3 regions of the Shewanella sp. M-Br genome follow, and region 2 is predicted to be linked to each of the others. Evidence: predicted binding sites of a transcription regulator. Region 2 holds the regulator's gene; each other region holds the start of a gene.
What was found. Region 2 encodes LexA, which represses DNA repair genes until DNA is damaged. Its sites were predicted from a motif close to TACTGTATNNNNATACAGTA; they were not measured.

Region 1: a site for LexA is predicted at 2,939-2,958, ahead of recA (recombinase RecA). Genes of this name have one in related genera too.
Region 3: a site for LexA is predicted at 3,025-3,044, ahead of AAA952_RS05255 (LexA family protein). Genes of this name have one in related genera too.

The regions. Positions count from the first base shown of each region.
Region 1 is NZ_BJBV01000024.1:13,462-18,702, reverse strand. It holds gene mutS (DNA mismatch repair protein MutS) at 93-2,663, opposite strand; gene recA (recombinase RecA) at 3,066-4,133, shown strand; gene AAA952_RS18130 (regulatory protein RecX) at 4,151-4,621, shown strand; gene alaS (alanine--tRNA ligase) at 4,941-5,241, shown strand, end outside.
Region 2 is NZ_BJBV01000004.1:174,827-180,067, reverse strand. It holds gene mtr (tryptophan permease) at 1-226, opposite strand, end outside; gene plsB (glycerol-3-phosphate 1-O-acyltransferase PlsB) at 226-2,649, opposite strand; gene lexA (transcriptional repressor LexA) at 2,810-3,430, shown strand; gene AAA952_RS04710 (cell division inhibitor SulA) at 3,427-3,939, shown strand; gene coxB (cytochrome c oxidase subunit II) at 4,343-5,241, shown strand, end outside.
Region 3 is NZ_BJBV01000005.1:41,905-47,145, reverse strand. It holds gene AAA952_RS05280 (Hsp70 family protein) at 1-1,281, shown strand, start outside; gene AAA952_RS05275 (hypothetical protein) at 1,413-1,553, opposite strand; gene AAA952_RS05270 (8-oxoguanine DNA glycosylase OGG fold protein) at 1,621-2,385, opposite strand; gene AAA952_RS05265 (hypothetical protein) at 2,384-2,536, shown strand; gene AAA952_RS05260 (hypothetical protein) at 2,665-2,883, shown strand; gene AAA952_RS05255 (LexA family protein) at 3,054-3,461, shown strand; gene AAA952_RS05250 (Y-family DNA polymerase) at 3,461-4,717, shown strand; gene AAA952_RS05245 (transcriptional regulator) at 4,843-5,118, shown strand.

The DNA of each region.
Region 1 (5,241 bases), on a different contig from region 2:
ATGTACTTAGTGTGAGATCACGTCATAAAGTAAAACGCCCACTATAGAGTGGGCGTTGTTATTTTTAGGCTTTTATTTAGATCACCTGATGTTTAGCTCAAGCGTTTCAGTTCATAGAGCAAATCAAGCGCTTGTTTTGGCGTTAAGTTATCGGGATTAATGCTACTTAATTTAGTCAAAGCTGGATTTTCAACCGGTTCAGGTAAAGCGAGTAAGCTTTGAATGGGCGTCCTCGTTCCTTCTGGTTGATGATCGCGACTCTCCAATTGCTGCAATTTATGTTTCGCTGCTTTAATCACTTTGTTTGGCACGCCGGCAAGCGCCGCAACTTGTAAGCCGTAGCTTTTACTGGCGGCGCCTTCTTGTACTGCATGCATAAAGGCGATGGTATCATCGTGCTCTATGGCATCAAGGTGCACATTGTAAACACCTGCCATTAAGTCAGGTAATTGAGTTAGCTCAAAATAATGGGTGGCGAATAGGGTCATAGCCCCTACTTGCTGGACTAAATATTCCGCCGCCGACCAAGCTAGTGATAAACCATCATAGGTGGATGTTCCACGGCCGATTTCATCCATTAACACTAAACTACTGGCAGTGGCATTGTGCAGGATGTTGGCAGTTTCAGTCATTTCTACCATAAAGGTTGAGCGGCCAGAGGCCAGATCGTCTGATGCGCCAATACGGGTAAAGATGCGATCAATCGGGCCAATCAGGGCGCGATCTGCTGGAACAAAACAACCAATATGGGCCATCAGTGTAATCAAGGCGACTTGGCGCATATAGGTTGATTTACCGCCCATGTTAGGTCCAGTCACAATCAACATACGTCTTTGATTATGTAAGATTACTGGGTTAGCGATAAACGGCGTTTGGCTAACACGCTCCACCACTGGATGGCGACCAGCCTCTATCTGTACGCCGATATCTTGGCTCAGCTCTGGACAAGTGTAGCCCAAGGTTTCGGCACGCTCGGCAAAGTTACTCAGTACATCAAGCTCAGCCGCAGCTCTAGCAAAAGCCTGTAATTCATGTAATTTCGGCAGAATAAGATCGAATAACTGTTCCCATAACTGCTTTTCGAGTGCCAGGGCTTTACCTTGGCTCGAGAGGACTTTTTCTTCGTATTCCTTAAGTTCAGGCGTGATATAACGCTCCATATTCTTAAGTGTTTGGCGGCGTTGATAATTGAGCGGTACTTGTGAGGATTGCAGACGGCTCACTTCGATGTAATAGCCGTGTACGCGGTTATAGCCGACTTTAAGTGTATTGATGCCAGTACGTTCTTTTTCTCTGGCTTCAAGTTGTACTAAGTAATCACTCGCTCCTTCGCTCAGACCGCGCCATTCATCCAGTTCGCTGTTGTAGCCTTCACGGATCACCCCGCCATCGCGGATAAGCATAGGTGGATTATCGACTATCGCGCGCTCAAGCAGGGCTTGCTCAGCGGGGAACTCACCTAAGTGTTGCCGTAATTGAGTCGTGTGCGGCGCGCTCAGTGTGTTTAAACTCTGTTGTAATTCAGGCAATAAGCCCAGAGCTTGACGTAAACGGGCAAAGTCTCTTGGGCGAGCGGTACGCAGCGCGAGTCTTGCCATGATACGTTCGATATCGCCAAGTGCCTTTAACTGCTCATGCAAATCTTCGTGGGCAGCGGTATCGAGGAGTTCAGTCACCGCCTGTTGGCGCGCCTTGATTTGCTTAGGATCTCGCAGAGGCTGATGGATCCAGCGTTGCAACATACGGCTGCCCATAGGCGTTGCCGTGTTATCCAATACTGCGGCTAAGGTATTATCGCGGCCTCCGGCAAGGTTTTGAGTGAGTTCTAAATTACGGCGAGTTGCCGCATCGAGCACTATGCTATCGGTTTGATTAAAGCGGGTAATGGCATTGATGTGGGGCAGGGCAGTGCGCTGAGTGTCTTTGACATATTGCATCAAACACCCCGCAGCCTGCAGTGATAAACGCGCATCTGCAATACCAAAACCATGCAAGTCTTTCGTGCCAAACTGGGCTAGCAGTAACTTAATGCTAGTATCGTAATCAAATTCCCATTCAGGGCGACGGCGTTTGCCTTTAAAACCGTTTAGCAGAGCAAGTTCACCAAAGTCTTCACTGTAGAGAACTTCAACAGGATTAGTGCGTTGTAATTCTGCTTCTAATGACTCTCGCGTCTCGAGTTCGGCAATCACAAAACGTCCAGATGAAACATCTAGAGTGGCATAACCAAAACCGACTTTACCTTGATAAACTGCGGCCAACAGATTGTCTTGGCGTTCCTGTAGCAGGGCTTCATCGGTTAAGGTGCCTGGCGTGACGATACGCACCACTTTACGCTCAACTGGCCCTTTAGAGGTTGCGGGATCGCCAATTTGTTCGCATATTGCAACGGATTGACCAATTTGAACTAATTTCGCTAGATAGCCTTCCACAGCATGGTAAGGCAGTCCTGCCATCGGAATAGGATCGCCACCACTTTTACCGCGCGCCGTAAGTGAAATGCCTAACAGCTCAGAAGCACGTTTAGCATCATCATAAAACAACTCGTAGAAGTCACCCATGCGATAAAACAGCAACATGTCATGATGTTCTGCTTTCATGGTCAAGTACTGACGCATCATAGGAGTATGTTTTTCTAAATCATCGGTATCAATTACATTCATTAAATCGTTATCGTCCGTTGTGACTGCCTAAAGGCGATACAGTTTGTGTGGTTACAGGGGATTAAGCGCTAGAGAAGCAGAAGACTGCTATACAATTTTCAGCCAAAAAGACCACGCAAAATTTGCTGCGCCAATCTTAGCAATAATTTACCGAAAATTGAGCCCTTGATGACGGATATTCGTCAAAGGGATGCGATATCGGATTTGATATTCGCTAAAACCTTGGCCATATTAAAAATCCCATGAGCTAAAAATAATTCAGTCACAGGTCTTGATACTGTATGATTGTACAGTATACTAGTCAGCAGAATTAAGACGAAAAGCACGGCTTTTTGAATTACCCGTTTGTAAATTGAATATCACTTTTGACAGCTTAATGCTTGTCTTGATGAGGGAACAGGAATGAAGGTCGATCCAAATAAAGAGAAAGCACTTGCTGCGGTATTGATCCAAATTGAGAAACAATTTGGTAAAGGCTCCATCATGAAGCTGGGCGAAGATCGCTCTATGGATGTTGAGACCATTTCTACCGGTTCTCTGTCTCTGGACGTTGCTTTAGGTGCTGGCGGTTTGCCAATGGGTCGTATCGTTGAGATCTATGGTCCTGAATCATCAGGTAAAACAACACTGACTTTAGAAGTGATTGCGGCAGCGCAACGTGAAGGCAAAACCTGTGCCTTTATCGATGCAGAGCATGCACTAGACCCTATTTATGCTAAAAAATTGGGCGTAGATATTGATAACCTGCTGTGTTCGCAACCGGATACCGGCGAGCAAGCGCTTGAGATTTGTGATGCTTTAACTCGCTCAGGTGCTGTTGACGTTATCGTAGTCGACTCAGTGGCGGCATTAACGCCTAAAGCTGAAATCGAAGGCGAAATTGGTGATTCTCACATGGGCCTAGCGGCGCGTATGATGAGCCAAGCTATGCGTAAACTTGCGGGTAACTTAAAGCAATCTAACACCTTACTTATCTTCATCAACCAAATTCGGATGAAGATTGGTGTGATGTTCGGTAACCCAGAAACTACAACCGGTGGTAATGCGCTGAAGTTTTATGCTTCTGTTCGTTTAGACATTCGCCGCACTGGTGCCATTAAAGACGGCGATGAAGTGGTCGGTAACGAAACTCGCGTTAAAGTGGTGAAAAACAAGGTTGCAGCGCCGTTTAAGCAGGCTGAGTTCCAAATCCTTTATGGCCAAGGTATTAACCGTACTGGTGAGTTAGTTGACTTAGGCGTAGCCCATAAGTTGATTGAAAAAGCGGGTGCTTGGTACAGCTATAAAGGTGATAAAATCGGCCAAGGTCGTGCTAATGCTGGCAAATATCTGACTGAAAACCCAGCTATTGCGGCTGAAATTGACAAGACGCTACGTGAGTTGCTTTTGAGTAATCCGAGTGCCTTGGCTGCCAAAGCTGATGATAGTACTGAGGACAATATTGATTTAGAGACAGGCGAAGTATTCTGAGTCAGTCAGCCCATCAAATTGCGGTCGCGCTGTTAGCGCGCCGCGATTATTCCCGTTTACAAATCCGCGATAAATTGCTCGAAAAAGGTTTCGAACTTAACGATATCGAACCTGTACTCGATGCTTGCGAATCCTCCGGTTTTATTAATGATGCTCGTTATGCCGAACTGTTGGTGCGAAGCCACATCAGTCGAGGCCACGGTGCAATACGCATCCGCCAAGCAATCGCACAGAAAGGCTTATCTAAAGACTGTATTGAAGCCGCTTTGGTTAATTGTGATTGTGACTGGTTTGAGCTAGCAAAAGATAAAGCCACCAAAAAATACGGCATTCCCCGTGTGACAGAAGTGAAGGGCTCTAAAGCTCGGGATCTCATCGCAAAGGAAAAGGCCAAACGAGTGCGTTTTTTAATGGGCCAAGGCTTTAGCTACGATCAAATCACTTACGCACTAGATTCAGATCCCAATGATCTCGATGAAGATTATTAAATTTGGAGCTAAGACTGTAAAAGCTCATCTAAATATCATCAATGGGTATTGTCCATTTCGTACTTCACATTAGACTCACTTGCTTAAATATTGTCCGTGCCGCGATAAACTTACGCCGTCTTTATTTGTGCTTTATCCTGTCGTTTTGCTTCTAGTGACTCTGGTGTGGGCGATTCACGCTAAAATATTAAATTCCTGATGTGTATATCACCAATCAAGACTGGTCGTCCTTCCTTAGTCTGCTTATAATGCTGGGCAAATAGAAATACGGCTAGCCTAAGGCGTAGCTGGTAATGCTTACCCAATTCAGGATGATTTCATGTATCAAACTACAGCAGAGCTCAGAAGCGCTTTCCTCGAATTTTTCCGCAGCAATGGTCATCAAGTTGTGGACAGTAGTTCATTAGTGCCAGGCAACGATCCCACACTTTTATTTACCAATGCAGGCATGAACCAGTTCAAAGACGTGTTTCTTGGCATGGACAAACGCAATTATACGCGTGCGACCACTGCTCAACGTTGTGTACGCGCTGGTGGTAAACATAACGATTTGGATAACGTTGGCTACACAGCACGTCATCACACCTTTTTCGAAATGCTAGGTAACTTCAGTTTTGGAG
Region 2 (5,241 bases):
CGGGTTCGAAATGTAAATTGGTTTCGAGCAGCAATAAACCCGACATCAACATGCAAAACCAAATGCCTAATAACATTAGAATCGAATAGCCAAACCACATACCTGCACCGACCACGGGCAGAGAAAACATCCCAGCACCTACGGTCGTGCCAGCAATAATCATGGCACCACCGAGCAAGGACTTACCTGCGGGCTTATGCTTAGCCGCATTCATATGATTTGCCATTAAACTGTGTGCTCCGCGGTGACACTCGCCACTATCGTTTGTCTCACTGACGGACGTAATAAGCTATTGGCCTGATCTCGTATGCGATTGATATTGGACTTATCTTCACTATCCGCCAGATATCCCAATTCTTTGAGCTTCACGCTCAAAGTACCGTAGAGTTTTTTATCGTAGAACTCAGGCGCGGTAATGCCATGTAAAGCCCCTAAACGCTGGGCGAGTAAATGGCTCTCAGACTCAAGTTCTGAGCGCTCCATCTTAGGTCTGTTCGCTAACAGATTGAAAATAATAGCATAGCGTTGCAAAGTTTCACTCACTGAACTGGCTAACAACAATAATTGGCTTGAGTGCTCAGGCACGACAGCTAAAGTATCTGTCTCAACCACTAAACCTTGCCCAATCAGGAAATCCAGCACTTGCTCAACATAGGCTGGTAAGTCTTTAATTCCCATGAAGAGTTCGGCTTTCAGCAGTGGATAAAAATCGGCAACGATTGAAACCACTTGCTGGCGCGGGATCTGTTCATTGTGGGTTAAACAACTCGCAATTAATGAAGGAACAATAAATAAGTGAATGATATTGTTACGATAGCAAGTCATAGACACAGCCTGACTCGCTTCGATAGACACTATTTCCCCTAAAGGATCGGCACTAACAACAAACTTGTTCAACTCTAAACCTTGCTGCACTAAATGCTTACCATCACCTTCGGCAACAGATGTATAAGAAGTGTAAGGCACTTTTTTGAGTAGGGTCAGATACAAATCAAGCTGACGCTCCAGCAGACTACGTTCTAAGGCGTTTTGATCTGTCGCCAGTAAAACTAAGCTAGTCAAAGTCACAGAACTCGCGGCTGCGGCATCATTGATACGCGTCATCACCCGATTAGCCAGCACGTTTACCGCTGGCGTTAACCAACTTGGTTTCTGCTCGGGATCATCGGCCAACTCAGCACGCCAGTTTGGCGCACGCTCATTTAAGAAATTTTGCAGGGTAATAGGCTCGCCAAAATTCACATAACCTTGGCCGAAATTACCTAATTTACGAATGGCACCGAACACCTGCCACACAGATTCTTTTTTCTTTTTCTTACCGCTTAACTCTTTATGGTAAGTCGCTACTTCCATCACATGGTCATAGCCTAAATACACAGGCACAAGTGTGACAGGACGTTCAATACCGCGCAGTACGCTGTTCATCGTCATGGCGATCATGCCAGTTTTCGGCGCCAACAGACGGCCAGTACGTGAACGACCACCTTCGGAGAAGTATTCCACCGAATAACCTTTAGCAAACAGCTGATCTAAATACTCACGAAATACTGCGGTGTACAGCTTGTTGCCATTAAAACTACGGCGGATAAAGAAGGCACCACCGCGACGGAACATAGGTCCCGCGGGCCAGAAATTGAGGTTAATGCCGGCAGCAATGTGCGGCGGAACCATGCCTTGATAATACAAAATATACGATAACAGCAGGTAATCCATGTGGCTGCGATGGCAAGGCACATAAACAATTTCGTGGCCATCGTGGTGCAGCTGGCGAACTTGCTCGGCGCCTTTAATGTTGATCCCGCTGTAAAGCTTGTTCCACAGCCAAGTTAAAAAACGCTCGGCAATACGCACTAAACTGTCTGAGTAATCGGCAGCGATTTCATCGAGATACTCAATAGCCGTCTCGCGCGCTTGGGTCTCAGAAATCTTTTTACTGGCCGCTTCTTCTTGAATCGCCTTGCGCAGCGACTCAGATTTGAGCAACGAATGAAACAGTGCTTGGCGGTTTGGCAGCACAGGCCCTGTCATTACTTTACGTTGACGACGGAAATGCACGCGCGCAACCCGTGCTAACTTATGGGCAATCCCCATGTCGGTGCCATGTTCGTCAGCCATGTAACGCAGGGATACGGCATTCGAAAACTGCACGAAGTTATGTCGACCTAAGAACAGAATCATCAAGCACTTGCGCAACCAAGTCGGGTTTTCCCGCTCAAATACGGCCGCCTTCATAGTGTCGTCTTCTTTCCCTGGCGTTCGACCCCAATACAAGCTCGCAGGCACAAGTTGAATATCCAATTCAGGACGTTCCTTATGCACGGCTAACAAACGCATAAAGCATTCGAGGAAAGGCTCATTACCAGCACGTTCGCCAAACAGTGGCTTACGTCCTTGAAGACAGACAACCCGAGGCGCAGTCACACCATTAGCCACTAGAGGCTCATAAGGGCTTGGTAAGCCTAACTTAGCCGTTATTTCGCTCAAAGCAGCGATGTCACTGAGGGATTCTGTTTTCATCACATAAACAAGGGGTCTGGAAGCATCCAGATTCAGATCGGCAAAGGGATCCTGAGGCACCACAATAGTGTGCACTAAGTGTTTTTGGATCCAACGTAATGATTTCAACCAAAGAGAGTCGTGTTTAGGCATTATTCTTATGCAATTAAGTGCGTTTACTAGCCCGATAGAATACCAGACTATGGGCAATATTCGCTAATTCTCTCCAACATAGCTAAAAAGTGGTTAATACTTGCGCTGCAAATAATACTGTATATACTAACAGTAACTGTATAGAAAAACAGGAAACACCATGAGACCTTTGACGCCACGCCAAGCTGAAATTTTAGAGCTAATTAAACGAAATATTGCCGATACTGGCATGCCACCCACTCGGGCAGAAATCGCAACCCGTTTAGGTTTTAAGAGCGCCAATGCGGCTGAAGAACACCTTAAAGCGTTGGCAAAAAAGGGCTGCATTGAGATCATGCCAGGCACATCTCGGGGCATTCGTCTGCCTGCGGAAATCGAAGATTTGACTGAAACAGGTTTACCGCTCATCGGCCAAGTGGCCGCGGGTGAACCTATCCTCGCCCAAGAACATGTTGAACAGTACTACCAAGTCGACCCAAGCATGTTCCATCCCGCCGCCGATTTTTTACTGCGAGTAAAAGGCGACAGCATGAAAAATATCGGCATTCTCGAAGGTGATTTGCTGGCAGTTCATAAAGTAGAACAAGCTAGAAATGGTCAAGTGGTTGTCGCTAGAGTCGATGACGATGTCACTGTTAAACGTTTCGAAAAAAAAGGTAATGTGGTCTATCTACATGCCGAAAATGAAGATTACTCCCCGATTAAAGTGGATTTAGGCTTCCAAAGTTTAACAATTGAAGGACTCGCCGTCGGTGTGATCCGTAATGGAGATTGGCTATGAATAAACTACTTGGCAATGCCCCCCGCCATCCGGGCTTGTGGCTCGATGAAGTCCGTGATGCCGACTATGACTGGCACCATGCGCCTATCGCCTGTATGCCAACCAAGACTCAAGGTCGCCAAGAATTAATTCATCTGAGTGCACAACTCGCTCAGTTAAGCCAACAGGGCCGTTGGTTAGTGCTCATCAACCCTCCAAGTATTGGCTACAAGCAAATGCTCGCCAGCGCAGGTGTGCGTATGGATAGAGTCTTACTGGTACATGCTAAAGATGAAGTCGAAACCCTGTGGGCGATGGAGAAAGCCCTGACAAGTGGTACGTCCAGTGCAGTCATTACTTGGACTCAATCATTGGATGCGCGGGATAATCGACGCCTACAAATCGTGGCTAAAAGTGCCCGAGCTATGGGCATAGTGCTTGAAGACGTAAACAGTCACTTACATGCCGACGTACGCATTGAGCAAGGCAATCTCTTCGGTCAGCAATCTTTTTTTAGCGCTGTACACTAAATATTCATTTAATTTTTTACCTTGAAAGCCGCCTCACCTATGAATGTGAGGCTTTTTTTTGGCAATTTTTCAGATAATTAGATAAATAAGTGATCTTGATCAATATTTAAACAGCAAGTATGGTTGGTTAAGTCGGTGATGATATATCACCTTCCGTGGTCAATGAATCGAGTATTTATCGAACTCGAAGCGCCACTAAAAATAGAGAACAGATTTATTTCAGCAGTATGTGCCAGCGTGGCTAATTACCAGCAGTAACAATACTTGATTAAAAGTAACAGCCGCCAACGCACGTTGAAGTCAAAAAAGCTTTTTTGGGAACTGAAGAGTTTGCATAGAGTTGAGACTTACTGTGTTGCTCTTCTTTGTAGTTGCTATTCGCAATTGGCAGAGGAGAAGTCTTGTGAAGCAATTGTTGTATTGTTTACTCGTGGTGCTTTTCGCACCACCGTTGACCGCCGCGGACATGCGGTTCAACATGACCCCTGGCGTGACCGAGATCAGTGGCAAGGTTTATCACTTGCACATGACCATCTTGTATATCTGCTGCGCAATAGGCCTAGTGGTCTTTGGCGTGATGATTTACGCCATGATCAACCACAGAAAATCCAAAGGCGCTGTCGCGTCCCACTTTCACGAAAGCACTAAAGTTGAAATCGCTTGGACGATTCTGCCATTTATCATTTTGATCTTAATGGCGATTCCAGCGACAAAAACTTTAATCGCAATGGAAGATCCCAGTAACGCCGAACTCACCGTAAAAGTCACGGGTTCCCAATGGAAATGGCATTACAGCTATTTCGATCAAGATATTGATTTTTATAGCATACTGACAACACCCAGAGCACAAATCGAAGGTACCGAAACCAAGGGTGAAAACTATCTATTGGAAGTCGATAAACCGCTCGTTCTACCGATAAACCGCAAAATCCGCTTTCTGATGACTTCAGAGGATGTCATCCATTCTTGGTGGGTACCCGCCTTTGCAATTAAGAAAGATGCCAACCCTGGATTTATCAATGAAGCTTGGACTCGCATCGACAAACCCGGCATTTACCGTGGTCAATGCGCCGAGCTCTGCGGTAAAGACCATGGTTTTATGCCTATCGTAGTACAAGCGTTACCCGAAGCCGAGTTTGAGGCTTGGGTCACAGAGCAGAAACAAGCCGCAGGTGCTGCGGCTGAAGCCGCTCAAGCCGCTTTATCACAAACCCTAAGTAAAGAAGAGTTGATGACTCAAGGTGAACAAGTTTACCTCGGGCACTGCGCAGCCTGCCACCAGCCCAATGGCGAAGGGTTGCA
Region 3 (5,241 bases), on a different contig from region 2:
AAAGTACCATCAACTTATAAAAACTCAAATACATACATAAGTTTAATAAACACCATTAACAACGTTGACGCTCAAATAGAGAACGTCAATGTATTAAGTAGTAGGGCTAAGCGCCTGGCTATTTCAGAAATTTACGCACAATTAAAAACAGCGTCTCTAGATGAAATGCTAACTAAAGGTACCATTGAATTTGGTGAAGCGGGCTTTCAGCAATACCTATCTACTCCCGAGGCTGGAAAACTGGTTAACAGTCCGAAGAATTTTCTTGGTGCAGACATTGGAAAATCACATCTGCAAGTATTCGAAACCGTCGTGGGGCGATTGCTGTCATATCTGCGTTTGAAAGCAGAAGCCGAGTTAGGTCAACCGATTGATAAGGCTGTGATTGCCAGACCCGTTCATTATCATTCAACCTTAGGCGAAGCGGGCAATATACAAGCAATAAGCATAATGGAAAGAGCTGCCGCTGCGGCAGGATTTGATGAAGTTCAGTTTATTTTTGAACCCATGGCAGCCGCCCTTCATTTTGAGAAACAACTTGAACAAGAACGGACAGTGATGATTATCGATCTTGGCGGGGGTACATCAGATGTAGTTATATGTAAATTGAGTCCGGAACGCGTGAATCAAACTGACCGGCAGGCGGATATTTTATCTGTTAAGGGAAACCGCATCGGTGGCATCATCTGCGATAAATATTTTGCCATGACATCAGTATCGCCATATTTTGGAAGGGGGGAATTGTTACGCGACGGCGCCCCTATTCCACATATGATTTTCAATGGCATGGTCGATATCGATAATTTTCCTTTATTAAACGACTTCTATCTAACCAAGCATCGACATGAAATTGAACGTTTTATGGGTTTAGCCAAATCTGCCAATAAACTAAATAGGTTACGAACGCTGCAAAAAAGTAAATTAGTACACAGATTTATGAGTGATGTAGAGAAAGCTAAAATTAACCTAAGCGACTGCAATCGTTTTAATCTATCACTTGATTACATCGATGAAAACACTGCAGTTCCCCTCAAGTCTATCGATATGAGCAAATCCATGACTACTTGGTTGAATGAGCTAAAGCATTTAATAGATGATTCAATAACTACAGCGAATTCATCGCCTGAATTAATTTATATCACTGGAGGTATGGGTTTATCTCCTGCAGTACAAACAGCAATAAAAGATTGGTTCCCCAGCACAGAAATAACCATCGCTGATCCATTCAACTCTGTGGCATCAGGCGCAGCCATTCATGCCCATCTTGCTTTCGGGGAATAACGGCAAACAAAGGAGGCTGAATAATTCAGCCTCCTTATCATCGACCAGTTTCTACCATTTCGGGATTCTTCTGAAAAATCAGTGACAGTAACTCAAAGTCTAAATTGATCCAATTAAGAGTTACAATAATATCAAGCCAATTTAGTGCTTGCAGTAGACGAAAAACCATGTTCTTCACGGGCGAGGCGGGTAGCTTGTCCAGCACTATAGGCAAAAATCCGAACCATGGCGCGACGGCCGTCACAGGTACCAGTAACGATATATTCTTTCATAACTCTATCTCCATCTTTCAAATAGTCATCAATCTAAACCTACAAAGATTCAATTTTTAGCTATCGACTAACTCACAGCCGTAAGCATAAATTCATTGACCTTCTTCTCAAAAATCATTCTTGGATTCGACGCCGAAGGATCTTGTTTTCTGTTGCAACCAAAAATAAATTGTTCCAAATCGCTGACACTAACTCCACAATTCTTGGCCCAACAGTTCATCTTAACAACATAATCATTGTATGCATCTCCTTGATAAGCTGTACGGAATCTGACATCTACTCCTTTTACTGATGATATATATCGATGAAATATCTTATCGTCTTCACTATCAGCCAAGAGCGCTGCATAGGCTAACTTTGTCCATTTATCGAAAATTGGAGGAATAATTTCTTGCTCATTGGCATTACCCAGGAAGAAAAACAATTTAGTAAAAAATGAGTCGCCCAATCCTTTGAGCTTACCAGCACCGTTCATATAATGATAAGCGCCTGAAAACTTGTTGTGTTTAACATACTCACCCACTACCGCTATGTGTTTCTGCAACATTTCAGGCTCGACAGATAACAACAGAGACAAATTATTTCCAGTAGGTCCTCCGGTTGAGATCCCTCCCCAAATCATTGCCGCAAAAAAACCATGAACATGCTCTCCACGTTTAAAAAAATCTGTGACTATTCCACGATTAATTTCACCATTTGGGCATTTATTCAAAATATCTTCAATCACAGAATATTGTGTAAATGTGTAATATGGGCGTTGTATTTTAAATTGAGTATTATCATTCACACGAATTGTTGAAATATTATCTAACAGAAACTTTGGAGTCATCATGACAGGCTCTCACTCTGGTTATCGCTATGGAGTTCTAGAAGTATTTTTACGCTTTATTCCCGAGCACAACTCTATCAAGGCATGGCTCAGCGTATCGAAGAGCCAGTATTCGCTATCCAAGCGTCATTCGATGACGTCTATTGCAGGTTAAAAATGCTCTTGGATAAATAACATGGTAAGTATTTGAAGTTGCTCACACTGCAGACTGCTCATATTGTTGTTTTATTAGATGTTTCTAATAATTCGCTCTAAATGTTTCAAACTGGGAAGCCTTTGACTTTGAAATCATCACTTACTGCCAATAAAATTGTTGATGTGGAAGACTCGCTAAGCCGCCCTCAAGGAGAACTCAGATCAGTCTTGAGGACACGCCTTTTTACCATTGCTGCAGTCGTGTCGTCCGTCGCGCCTTTTGGTGAGGTAATGATGTTTATTCGGGTAAAAATTATGATCATCGCCGCGCTTGAGTCCCCTGTGTTGATGATTTATCTGAACTAAAAGATATCGTTGCAAAGAGAGACCAGATGGGTGACACCACCGCGGTGAATTTTGACGTGGGGTTTGATAAAGAAAAGAACCAATGGTGTTACATCGAAACATCACAATAATTCTTGCCAGTTACCTAACAACGCCTATAATTACTGTATATAAAAACAGTGGTGTTAACTATGCGTATTATCCCTATCTATGCCAGTGCCGGTATCACTGGCTTCGAAAGCCCTGCAGCTGAATATAGTCAGTTGGGTCTCAGCCTTGATGAGCTGTTAGTTGTGCATCCCAGCGCGACTTTTATTGGTGTCGCAAAAGGTGACTCAATGCAGGGAGTGGGCATTTTTTATGGCGATATTTTGATTGTTGACCGCCAAGAAACCGCGCGTCATGGTGATGTGATTGTTGCCAATTTCAACGGTGAATTTGTATGTAAAATCCTCGATAAAACTCATCGCATGCTACTGTCGTCGAATGAACAGCACCAACCTCAGCCTATTCACGATTACGATAACTTTACGATTGAAGGTGTTGTTATTCGTTCTATTCGTTGTCATCGCCAAAGTCCATTATTAGCTGACATCTGATGTTTGCCTTGGTAGACGCCAACAGTTTCTATTGCAGTGCCGAGCAGGTATTTAGACCTGATTGGCGTGGTAAGCCAATGATTGTGTTGAGCAACAATGATGGCTGCATCGTAGCGGCAAACAAGCAAGCGAAAGAACGGGGTGTGCCTAAGTTTGCGCCATACTTTCAAGTCAAAGACCTGTGTACAAAACTTGGTGTCATTGTTTGTTCAAGTAACTATGAGCTCTATGCCGATTTATCCGCAAAGATGATGAATATCATTGGCCGATTTGCACCAGAGCAGCATGTCTATTCCATTGATGAAAGCTTTCTCTCCTTTAAAAATTGTTACCCCGCAATTAAGTGCTTACAAGCCCAAGGCCAGTTGATTCGAAAAGCGGTTTGGAAAGAGACACGTTTACCGGTTTGTGTCGGTATCGGCTCAACACTCACACTGGCTAAAGCGGCCAATCACGCGGCAAAGAAGTTACCTGGCTATCAGGGGGTGTGTGTTATCGATAATGAGCAAGACCGGATTTCAATTTTACAATCAATGAATGTGAATGACGTCTGGGGTATTGGGCGCAGGATAAGCAAAAAACTTGAATTGATGAACGTAAAAACCGCCTATGACTTAGCAAAAATCCCTGCAGGCTTAGCGCGAAAGCAATTTAGTATTGAAATAGAACGCACTGTGCGTGAACTCAATGGGCAAGCGTGCAAAGTGTGGGACGAGGCGAGGGCGGATAAGAAGCAAATATTCTCAACTCGTAGTGTGGGTGAGCGTATTACTGAGTATGAGGATTTACTGCAAGCCTTAAGTAAACATGTGGCGATTGCCGCAGCGAAAGCGCGTAAGCAAGGTTCAAGTTGTAAAACGATGTTGTTGTTTGCCAGCAATTCCCCCTACGATGAACGCCCAACAGGCTTTAAGACCTTAGTGCACTTTGCTTGTGCCACCGATTGCAGTATTGAACTCACTCAAGGTATGACACAAGCAGCATCTCAACTTTTCCGTGCAGGCGTACGTTATTATAAAGTCGGTGTAGGTCTGATTGATTTAGTTAGCACCCAGCATGGCCAGTTAGATTTATTCAATGTTTCAAAAGCTAAACCAGCGTTAATGAAGACTCTTGATTGCATCAATCGACGTTATGGCACAGACACCTTATTCATTGCCGCCCAAGGTATCGAGCAAAAATGGGCCATGCGCCGCGACCTACTCACACCGCAATACACGACCAAGTGGCATTGTCTGCCAGAGATAAAATGTTGATATCTGACAGTAGATGGATTAACACGTTAATGCCTCAAAGCGTGTCAGTATATCTTAGACCCAATTTTTAGTCATACTACAGAGTGGCTACTGTAACTATGACGATTCGAATAGAGGAATTGATAATGAAGAACACTAAAATCAATATATTGCTCTCAAAATGTGACGCTACCGCACCACTATCTGATGACTTCGCGGTAAGGGTTAATTCTCCTTCTGTTGGGAATGAGATTATTACTTATTGCGAAGAGATACCTCTGAGTTCTGATGATGAGTATCGTGCAGCTTTAAAGAAAATTGAAGGATTGTTTGATGCAATACCTAATACCGCTGAAGGTTCCGAGCTTGAAAAATGGATTTCATTAGTTGAATCATATGAAAATGAACACTTCCCAATGTAACTCACTGTTGCCCAAAAGCTTGCTATTGCAGAACTCCTTGCAAAATGTGTGACCGACTTAGTTGACCAAATTTTAGTAATGCCACAAAGTGACGACATAAATAGTGGCGATTGAGAGTCGCTA